2 regions of the Micromonospora sp. NPDC005087 genome follow, and region 2 is predicted to be linked to the other one. Evidence: riboswitches for the same ligand, from Rfam matches in the RefSeq annotation. Region 2 holds a riboswitch; the other holds the start of a gene.
The links. Region 2 has a riboswitch for cobalamin ahead of ACFYPS_RS22015 (ribonucleoside-diphosphate reductase subunit alpha). Riboswitches for the same ligand answer to the same signal wherever they lie in the genome.
Positions count from the first base shown of each region.

Region 1: it holds a riboswitch for cobalamin, as region 2 does, so the genes downstream of both, ACFYPS_RS34135 (acyl-CoA thioesterase) here and ACFYPS_RS22015 (ribonucleoside-diphosphate reductase subunit alpha) in region 2, are expected to answer to the same signal.

Region 1 covers NZ_JBIALB010000032.1:11,674-17,117, forward strand. The annotation lists gene ACFYPS_RS34110 (response regulator transcription factor) at 1-6, shown strand, start outside; gene ACFYPS_RS34115 (sensor histidine kinase) at 203-1,282, shown strand; gene ACFYPS_RS34120 (response regulator) at 1,279-1,941, shown strand; gene ACFYPS_RS34125 (DUF2306 domain-containing protein) at 2,040-2,699, shown strand; gene ACFYPS_RS34130 (LysE family translocator) at 2,762-3,388, opposite strand; gene ACFYPS_RS34135 (acyl-CoA thioesterase) at 3,392-3,838, opposite strand; cobalamin riboswitch at 4,035-4,249, opposite strand; gene ACFYPS_RS34140 (sigma-70 family RNA polymerase sigma factor) at 4,485-5,051, shown strand; gene ACFYPS_RS34145 (zf-HC2 domain-containing protein) at 5,139-5,444, shown strand, end outside.
Region 2 covers NZ_JBIALB010000009.1:208,727-214,170, reverse strand. The annotation lists gene ACFYPS_RS22020 (ribonucleotide-diphosphate reductase subunit beta) at 1-310, opposite strand, end outside; gene ACFYPS_RS22015 (ribonucleoside-diphosphate reductase subunit alpha) at 352-2,685, opposite strand; cobalamin riboswitch at 2,885-3,102, opposite strand; gene ACFYPS_RS22010 (GH92 family glycosyl hydrolase) at 3,280-5,444, opposite strand, start outside.

The DNA.
Region 1 (5,444 bases), on a different contig from region 2:
GGCTGACCGGCCCGTGCAGGCCCGCGGCCACCGTGGCCGGTGTAGCTGGCCGCGAGAGACGAGCCGGCCTCCGATGAGAAGTCACAAATCAGTCGTACTTTGGACCGATCTGGAGTCGCACCACCGTTCGTACGATGGTCCTATGCACTCTCGCCTGCACGCTGTGTTGGCCGAGCCACGTGTGCCACATGCTCCGTCCCGTGTGTGGCGCGACTGGGCGTTGATCGCCGTCCTGGCTCCGGCGATCGTGGTGGAAGGGGTCTTCCGGCCTGATCTGCCGTGGCGGGTGGGCTGCGTCGTCGTCGCGCTCGCGCTGCTGCCCACACTCCTGTGGCGGCGTACGGAGCCGCTCGCGATGGTGGCGATCGCGTTCGGCTTCACGACGGTCGGCCCATTCGTGCTGCCCGGCGATGCCTGCCAGATGTTCACGGCGAGCTTCCTGGTCCTGCTGGTCTCCGCAATGTTCCGCTGGGGCTCCGGCCGGGATGCCGTGATCGGTTCGTTCTTCGTGGTCGCCAAGGTGGTCGCCGCTGGCCTGGCCGGCTCTATCAATGGCGGCGAACTGGTCGCCGGCTTCGCGGTGATGTTCGCCGCCGCCACGCTGGGCACCGCGATCCGCTTCCGCGCCGCCGCCCTGCTGCGCGAGCTCGATCAGGTGAAGCTGTTGGAGCGCGAGCGGCTCGCCCGTGACCTGCACGACACGGTGGCCCACCACGTGTCGGCGATGGCGATCCGCGCCCAGGCCGGCATCGCCGCCTCGGCGAGCCAGCCCGGCGCCGCCGTCGAGGCGCTCCGCGTCATCGAGGCCGAGGCGTCCCGTGCGCTTGCCGAGATGCGCGCGATGGTCCGCGTCCTGCGCCGCAACCAGCCCGCCGACCTGGGACCCAGCCCGCAGGTCGCCGACATCGAGCGGCTCGCCGGCCGCTTCCGCACCGGGCCGGCCGTCGACGTGGATTTCCGCGGCGATCTCGGCGACCTTCCGCCCACGGTCGGCTCCGCGCTCTACCGCCTGGCTCAGGAGTCGGTCACCAATGCCCGTCGCCACGCCCGCCACGCTACCCGCATCGAGGTCAGCGTCGCGGCCGACGACACCTCCGTACGCCTGCGGGTCAGCGACGACGGCGAGGCCGGCGCCGCCCGCCCGACCGGCTCGCCCGGTTTCGGCCTGGTGGGCATGATGGAGCGCGCCGACCTGCTCGGCGGCACCTGCGAGGCCGGCCCCAATCGCGACCGTGGGTGGACCGTCACGGCCGTGCTCCCGCGCGAGGGGGCCGGCGCGTGACGGTACGCGTGCTCGTCGCGGACGACCAGGAGATCGTCCGTACCGGCCTCACCATCATCCTGAACACGCAGCCCGGCATCGAGGTCGTCGGTGGGGCTGGCGACGGCCGTCAGGCGGTCGAGCTCGCCCAGCGACTCCGCCCCGACGTGTGTCTCTTCGACATTCGCATGCCCGGCATGGACGGCATCGAGGCCACCCGGGCGCTCGCCGGGCCATCGGTCCCGGAGCCGCTCGCGGTGGTCGTCATCACGACCTTCGACCTCGACGAGTACGTGTACGCGGCACTGCGTGCCGGCGCCCGCGGCTTCCTGCTCAAGGAGGCTGGCCCCGACCTGCTCAGCCAGGCCGTGCACGCGGCCGCCAACGGGGATGCGCTGATCGCGCCGAGCGTCACCACGCGGCTGCTGAAGGCGTTCGCCGACGCGGGTCCAGCCGCGCCGCCGAAGCAGCCCATCGAGGCGCTCACCGACCGGGAGGAGCAGGTACTGGTCGCCGTCGCGCGGGGACGCACCAACAAGGAGATCGCCGACGAGCTCTACATCACGTTGAGCACGGTCAAGTCGCACATCACCAGCCTGATGACCAAGCTCGGTGTGCGTAACCGGGTCGAGGTGGCGATGTGGGCGTACGAGACCAACCGCTGTCGGACGCGTTGGTGACCGGCACAAGTACGACGACGGCGTACGACCATGGGCCGGCCCGATTGCGGCCCATGTGCTGATGAGCCGGGGCGGGTGCCGCGTCCACCATCGATGGCATGACGATGCGCGAGTGGCGGCTACCGGCCGCGTTGATCCTGCTGGGCCTGATACCGATGATCGCTGGTGCGGGACGGCTCACCGAGCTGGGCACCGGACCGGAGGTCACCCCGGCGAACGCTCGCTTCGTCGCCGACCCGCTGCCGGTGGTGCTGCACATCGTCGGCGCGGTGGTCTACACGACTCTCGGCGCCTTCCAGTTCGTACCCGGCCTGCGCCGTCGCCGCTGGCACCGTTTCGCCGGCCGGGTGCTTGTCCCCTGCGGACTGACGGTCGCGCTCTCCGGCGTCTGGATGGCGTTCGCGTACGACCTTCCGGCCCATGACAACGACGTGCTCGCCGGCATGCGGCTCGTCTTCGGCTCGGCCATGGCCGGCTCGATCCTGCTCGGCCTCGCCGCCGCGCTACGCCGGCACTTCGCACTGCACCGCCGCTGGATGGTGCGCGGCTACGCGATCGGCCTCGGGGCCGGCACCCAGGCGTTCACGCACGCGCCGTACCTTGTCGCGACCGGCGAACAGCCCGATGGGAACGTTCGCGCCGGCCTGGTGCTCGCCGGTTGGTTGATCAACCTTGCCGTGGCCGAGTGGTACCTGCGTCGTCCGGCTCGCGCAACGCCGTCTCGACCGGCTCGTCAGCCGCGTGCTGCTGCCCGATGACATCGTCCGACGGCGACCCCGGGGGGGACGAGCCGAATCCGCCGGCCGCATCGCTGCCGCCGCTACGAGCCGACCGCCAGTCGTAGTCCGAGCGCGACGAACGCGACCGCGCAGACTCGGTTGATCCGCCGCGACCAGCGGCCGTCGGCGAGCCGGCCGGCGAGTCGCCCGGCGCCCGCGCCCAAGGCGATGTCGACGGTGAGCTGCACCGTGACGAACAGCGCGCCAAGGAGCACCAGCTGGGCGGTGGTGTTGCCCGCCGCCGGATCGACGAACTGGGGCAGGAACGCCACGCTGAACAAAATCATCTTGGGGTTGAGCAGGTTGGTGACCAGTCCACGCAGGAAGGCGCGCCCGGCACGACCACCCGGCTGCGACGCACCGGAAGCCGAAGTGCCGGCGCCACGCAGGGCCTGCACCGCGAGGATGATCAGGTATGCCGCGCCAAGCCAGCGGATTGCCGTGAACAGCACCGGCGAGGCTGAGATCACCGCGGCGAGACCGAAGACGACTGCCGCCACGTGCACCGCCTCCCCCGCGGCGACGCCGAGCGCGGCCACCACCCCGGCGCGAGTGCCGTAGCGGGTGGCGTTGGCCAGCACGAACATCATGTCCGGGCCGGGAGTCACCATGAGGACGACGATCGCGGCCAGGTAGCCGGCCAGCGCCGGCACGGAGAGGCCGAGCACGTCTCAGCCCTCCCCGGCGCCGTCAAGCAGCGCCCGCCGCAGGGTCAACCGGTGCTCCCGGCGGATCTCCGCCTCTCGGTACCGGCGCCGGTCACCATCGGTTTCCGGCAGGAGCGGCGGCACCGTACGCGGCTGGCCGTTGTCATCGATGGCGACCATCACCAGGTGCGCGGTGGCCACGTCGGTGGGCGGCACCGCCCGGTCCCACCGGTCAGCGGTCACCTTGACCGCAACCTCCATCGAGCTGCGCCCGGCCCACGTGATGCGAGCGTCCACATGGACCACGTCGCCAACCCGGACCGCCCGGAGAAACGCGGTCTCGTCGATGGCGGCGGTGACGGCCGGTCCGTCGGAATGGCGGGCGGCGACCACCCCGGCGACGGAGTCGATGAGGTTGAGGATCCGGCCACCGTGCACCGTACCCATGAGGTTGGTGTGGTGCTGATCCATGATCTGCGACAGGGTCAGGTGTGAGGCCGACGGCGCTCGGCCGGCGATCGTGGCGGTGTCGTGCACAGCGGTAGTCCGTCCCTCGGGAAACCACACCGTCGGAACGCGGACACACGCTGACGAGCACGCACCCACGCACAGCGCGCGCGGCACGTCACCCGCTCAGCCCACCCGCGAGGCCGACGGCAGCGCACACGGTTGTGTACGCGGCACGGGCAGGTCTTCGGACTCGCGGGCATGGCCGGCTGCGCCGGTCTCCTACTGGCCGTCGCTTCCCAGGCCTCTGGCCCAGTGCTGATGACGGCGGTCGTTCCCACTCACCGCTGCGGGGCAGTCCCGGACTCACACCAGGTTCCCTCTTACGACGCCCAGCCAGTCACGACCGGGCGAACCAGCGCCGTCAGGAGCATAGCGGGTCCGCGACGCAGCCCAGCCAACGCGACCGCGAGGCAGAGCGGGCGTCGTCATCCACATGATGAAGATATTCAAATTCGTCGTCTTCTTTGACCGCACGCAACTGCCCTCGTCCTGGGCGTCGACCACCACGTACCTGGCGCGTACGCCGCCACCTACTACAACCCGTCGTATTGTTTGGCCGGGATGTCGTAGCCCTTGACGCCGGCGGCACCGGACACGGAGGTACCAGGTGACGGATGGTGACGAAATTACCGCGTGGGCCCTCGCGGCGGGTCGGGGCGACCAGGACGCGGCAGCTCGGTTCATCCGCGCCACGCAGCAGCAGGTCCGGCGTTTCCTCGCCGCGCTGATCTCACCCGGCGAGGCGGACGACCTGGCGCAGGAGACGTACCTCCGCGCGATGCGGTCGCTGCCGTCGTTCGCCGCGCGCTCGTCCGCCCAGACGTGGCTGCTCGGTATCGCCCGGCGGGTCGCCGTCGACCATGTGCGGGCCGCGACGGCGCGTCCGCGTACGGTGCCGCTGTCGCAGTGGCACGACGCCCCGGACGCACAAGGCGGCACCTTCGACGGGGAGATCGTGCTCACCGAACTCCTGCGCACGTTGGCACCGGATCGCCGGGAGGCGTTCGTCGCCACCCAGATTCTCGGCCTGCCCTATGCCGAGGCGGCCGAGGTCTGTGCCTGCCCGATCGGCACCATCCGGTCCCGGGTGGTCCGGGCCCGGGAAGACCTCGTCGCCGCAGTCAACGGTGGTGATCTGTCCACGCGGCGCAAGCGGGGTGGCACCGCCACCTGACGGCTACGACAGCGTGACCAGGGACGCAGACGCGACGTCGCGGACCATCGCGGGAACCAGGAAGCCCTGACGGCCGACTACCGGTACATGGGGTGCGAGCAGTGGCGTGAGGGGTTGTCGGCGCAGTTGGATGGCAAGGCTACGTCCGCCGAGCAGGACGACGCCGACGCCCACCTGGGTGGGTGCGCGGGCTGTCGACGCTGGTTCGAGCAGGCTGCGGCGGTGACCCGCCGGTCCCGGCTTACCCTCAGCGCCCCGGCGGGCGACCTCACCGACAGCATCCTCGCCGTACTGCCGTCACCCGCACCCTCCCTGACGCGGTTCCGGGAGCGACTCGCCCTCACCCTGCGTGCCGTGCTGGGACTCGTCGGCGCGCTGCAACTGGTGCTGGGC
Region 2 (5,444 bases):
ACTGGACGTGCACCGCCTCCTCGAACAGCTGCCGGGACAGGTAGAGGCGACCCTCCGGGCTGTTGACATGCTGGTAGAGGTTGAGCACGAGGTTGTTGGCGACGATGGTGTCGCCGGTGGCGAAAAACGCGACCAGCCGGCTGACCAGGTGCCGCTCCGCGGGGGAGAGCTTGTCGAGGTCGGCGAGGTCGGCGTGCAGGTCGACCTCCTCGACCGTCCAGGTGTTGCGGATGGCGTCGCGGAACCGGTCGAAGAAGTGCGGGTAGCGCATCGGGCGGAGGGTGAGGTCCATCCCGGGGTCGAGCAGCATGTGCGTGGTCCTCGTGTCGGTGGCGGTGGTGTCGGCGGCGGTCACTGGCAGGCCTCGCACGACTCAGGGTTCTCCAGGGAGCAGGCCAGCGCCTCCGGGTCGGTCGCCACGGGTGCGCCGAGGGCGACGGTGGCGGGTGCGACGGTGGCCTGCTGGATCCGGGTGGCCGGGCGGGACCGCAGGTAGTAGGTCGTCTTCAACCCGGCCTTCCAGGCGTACAGGTACATCGAGGAGAGCTTGCCGATGGTCGGCGAGGCCAGGAACAGGTTCAGCGACTGCGACTGGTCGATGAACGGCGCGCGAGCGGCGGCCAGGTCAATCAGCGCCCGCTGCGGCAGCTCCCACGCGGTGCGGAACAACTCCCGCACGGCGGCGGGTAGCTCCGCGATGTCCTGCACCGACCCCTCGGCGCGCTTGATCGCCGACCGGACCGGCTCGGTCCACAGGCCACGGGCCTTCAGCTCGCGTACCAGAGCGGTGTTGACCTGAAGGAACTCCCCCGACAGGGTTTCGCGCTTGAACAGGTTGGACACCTGCGGCTCGACGCACTCGTAACAACCGGCGATCGAGGCGATGGTCGCGGTCGGGGCGACCGCCACCAGCAGCGAGTTGCGCAGCCCGTACGCCTCGACCCGCTCCCGCAGCGCGGCCCAGCGCGCGGTCTGCGTCCCCTGAACGCCCCACAGGTCGGGCTGCAACTGCCCCCGCGCTGCCCGCGTCTGCCCGTACGCCGGGTGCGCGCCGAAGCGCCGCGCCAGATCGGCGGAGGTCTCCAGGGCGGTCAGGTACAACTCCTCGCTGACCCGGGTGGACAACTCCCGCGCGGCTGGCGAGTCGAACGGCAACCGCAGCGCGAAGAACACGTCCTGCAGGCCCATCAGCCCGAGCCCGACCGGCCGCCAGCGGGGGTTGCTCGCCGCCGCCTGCGCGGTCGGGTAGTAGTTGATGTCGATGACCCGGTCGAGGAACGTGACCGCGGTCCGGACCGTGGCGCGCAGCCGCTGCCAGTCGATGACGCCATCGGTGACGTGAGCGGCCAGGTTCACCGAGCCGAGGTTGCACACCGCGGTCTCGGCGTCGCTGGACACCTCGACGATCTCGGTGCAGAGGTTGGACAGGTGCACCACGTTGCCCGGTTCGGCGGTCTGGTTGCACAGCCGGTTGGCGGCGTCCTTGAAGGTCATCCACCCGTTGCCGGTCTGCGCCAGGGTGCGCATCATCTTCCTGTATAGCTCTCGCGCCGGGACCTGCCGCACGTAGCGGCCCTGCGCCTCGGCCTCCCGGTACGCGACGTCGAACCGCTCACCCCACAGGTCGGGCAGTTCCGGCACCTCGTTCGGGTCGAACAGCGACCACACCTCGTCGGCCTCGACCCGGCGCATGAACTCGTCCGGGATCCAGTTGGCCAGGTTGAGGTTGTGGGTGCGCCGGGCGTCCTCGCCGGTGTTGTCCCGCAGTTGCAGGAACTCCTCGATGTCCGGGTGCCACGGCTCCAGGTAGACACACGCGGCGCCCTTGCGCCGCCCGCCCTGGTTGACCGCGGCGACGCTCGCGTCCAGCGTGCGCAGCCACGGCACGATCCCGTTGGACTGCCCGTTCGTGCCGCGGATCAGCGCGCCCCGGGACCGGACCCGGGAGTACGCGATGCCGATGCCGCCGGCGAACTTGGACAGGTTGGCGACCTGCGCGTACCGCTGATAGATCGAGTCCAAATCGTCGCGCGGGGAGTCGACCAGGTAGCAGGAGGACATCTGGGTGTGCCGGGTGCCGGAGTTGAACAGCGTCGGCGAACTGGGCAGGTAGGCGAGGCTGGACATCAGCCGGTAGAAGTCGACCGCCTCGTCCGGCGTACGGGACAGCCCGCAGGCCACCCGCAGCAGCCAGTACTGCGGCGTCTCCAGCACCAGCCGGCTGGTCGGGTGGCGAAGCAGGTACCGGTCGTACACCGTGCGCAGGCCGAAGTACTCGAACCGCAGGTCGCCGTCCGGGTCGACGGCGTCGTCGAGCGTCCGGCCGTGCGCGGCGACGAAGGCGGCGGTCTCGTCTCCGATCAGTCCCTCGGCATGGCCCATCCGGATCGCCGTGCTGAACGAGGTGACGCCCTGCCGGCGCACCTCCTTGTCGACGTAGCCGGCCAGCAGCCGGGCAGCCAGCCGCGAGTACTGCGGCTCCTCGCCGATCATCTCGGCCGCGGTCTGGATGGACAGCCGGTCCAGCTCCGCGGTCGTCGCGCCGTCGTAGAGGCCGCTGATCGTCCGGGTCGCCACCCGCAGCGGGTCGACGTCGGTCAGGTCGTCGGTCCACCGCTCGACCGCGCGGACGATCTTGTTGACGTCCACCGGTTCGCTGGCGCCGTCGCGCTTGCGGACGTGCATCTGCGTCCGCCGCCGGCCCGGCAGGTCGGTGTCGCCGCCGGTCGGGACCACCTGGGTGACTGTCACCACTCACTCCTCGCGAGTTCGAGACCTGATGGCCCTCGGACGCGAGGAGACAGACACCGGCGGACGCCACGCCGGGCGTGGGTCAGGGGGCGTCGGCCGTCCCACGCGGCGTCGGGCCGCCGCCCACCCGGGTGCGGGTGCACGGCGCGCTGGCAGGTCTTCGGACTCGTGGGCACGACCGGGCTCGCCGGTCTCCTACTGGCCGTCGCTTCCCAGGCCGCTTGGCGGCCCAGTGCTGATGACGGCGGTCGTTCCCACTCACCGCTGCGGGGCAGTCCCGGAATTCCACCGGGTTCCCTCTTGCCTCGACCACTGCAGACGAGCGGCCGAACCAGCTGCGTCGACACCATATATAGGGACGACGCCGTTGTCACACCCCACATCTCGGGTATGGGCGTGTCGGCGGTCGAGTCAGTGACGACGGTCACCGGCCCGGACGCCCCCGCCGGGCGGGGTCATGGTCGACGCTAGCTGCGCGCGGGGCGGGCCGTGATCCGGCCCGCCCCGCGCGTTACCGCTACCGCCGACTCAGTTCGTGACGGTGAAGGGCAGCGCGACCCGCGTCACCGACTCGGCCCCCGCCAGCGTGATCACGGTCGAGCCGGCCTTCGCCGCCCCGGGGACGCTGACCGTCGCACCGGCGATGACACCGTCACCATTCGCGCGCACGGTGCTGACCGCGAGGCCGTCACCGAAGCTGACCGTGACCGCCTCGTTCGGAGCGAACCCGGCGCCGTCGACCGTGATCGACGTACCGTGCGGTCCCGCGGTGGTCGTCAGCGCCGCCTGCGGATCGTAGGTCGGCTTCTCCTGCTGACCGGTCACCTGGACGGTGGCCGTCGCCGGCGTCCGGGAGGACGCGCCGGTGGCGGTGACGGAGTACCGGCCGGGCTCGGCGTCACCGGACGTCGCGACGGAGGCGCGTACCGCTCCCGCCGCGGACGCCGCGACCTTGACGGTCCGCGCCGGACTGGTGCCGAGAGTCACGGTCACCTGCTCACCGGCCGCGAACCCGCTGCCGTCGACGGTGACCGCGTCACCGGTGGTCACGGTGGCCGACGCCGACACCGCGATCGCCGGCTGGAGTCCGCCCCGCGCCACGGTCACCGTGAAGGTCGCGGTGCTGCTCGACGACGTGTCCCATGCGGTGACGTGCACCGTGTAGGGGCCCTCCTGCGCATAGGTGTGCCGTCCGCTCAACGCGCCGTCCGGGCCGACCGTGACGTCGTCCGGAACCGTGCCGTCGCCCCACTGCACCCGGGCGTGGAAGCCCGTCGTGCCGGGAACGCCGCCGCTCACCGAGCCGAGCGTGGCCGCGAGGACCTGCCCGGCGTTGGCCGTCTGGTCGCTCGGGGCGGTGGTCACCAGCGCGGCGGCCGGAGTGCCGTCGTTCGCGATGGCGAACACGTGGATCCGGCCCGCCGAGCCGGGGTCGCCGGTCTGCGTCGGCAGGGTCACCGAGACGAGCGTCTTGCCCGCCGGGATCTGGTACGGCGCGGTGGCGAACAGGAACGGCTGCGCGCCGTCCCGGCTCGTGCCGCTCAACCGGTACGCGGCCTTGGCGACGACGATGTTGCCGTACGACGGAGTGCCGTTGGCGTTGCCGCCCAGCGTCCAGTCACTCATCTGGATCGGGATGCTGGCCGTGCTGCCGTCGCTGAACGTCGCCGTGCCGGTGCTGTTCTGGTTGCCCTGCGTGCCGGCGCCGATGAACGAGATGCTCCGGGCGTCGGTCGGCAGGTCGAGAACGACCGTCCTGCCGTTGCCGGTGGTGTTGTCCGGCTGCCCCGCCGGGACCGCCGGCAAGGTGAACTGCAGGTCCGTTCCGGGCACCTGGTGCCGCTGGCCCTGGGTCACGCCGGCCGCAGTCAGGGCGGCCCGCGAGTACGCCCACGACTTGGCGTCGCAGTTCGCCGCGAGGGCGCCCTCGTCACCGATGCAGACGGTGTCGAACGCCGCGGTGAGGCCGGAGCTCGGCGCGTAGGCCACGTCGACGCCGACCGTGACCGAGCCCTGGCCGGTGCCGTCGGTCACCGTGACGCTCGCCTGGTGGTGACCCGGCGTGGCGTACGTGTGCGAGCCGCTGACGCTGTAGACGGCCCGCGAGCTCAACGTCAGGGTGCCCTCGGTGGTCGGTGAGCCGTCACCCCAGTCGATCGTGGCCCGGTAGCCGCTGGCGGTACCCCCGGTGACGGAGGCCAGTGGCACCGAGACGGGTGCGCCGGACGTCGCGTGCACGCTGCCCGCGGCGGTCACCGTGATGTCGCCGCCACCAATCTCGAGGTCGCCTCCGGCGAGCAACTCGATCTCGGCGAGGTTGGCCTGCGCGGCGCCGGCGGTCCTGGTGACGACGAGACGGAACTGGGCGTACCGTCCCGGCCTGTCGATGGTGAACGGACGGGTCTGGTTGCGCCACCGGAACGCCTCGCCCTTGCGGGAGTCGACGGTGCTCCAGGTGATGCCGTCATTGGAGCCCTGCAACCGCCAGTCCGCCGGATCGCCCGCACTGGCACCGGAGGTGAGGGTGTAGTGGCTCGGCTTCTGCCTGGCGCCACGGGAGGCCCAGCTGACCTGCGGCGTCGCGGTGGTGAACGTCAGCTGCGTGGTCGACGAGTCGTCGAACAGCTTCGACGCGTCCTGGCCGTCCGTCGCGGTGGCGGTGCCGAGACCGGGGCCGGTGACGTCCTGCAGCG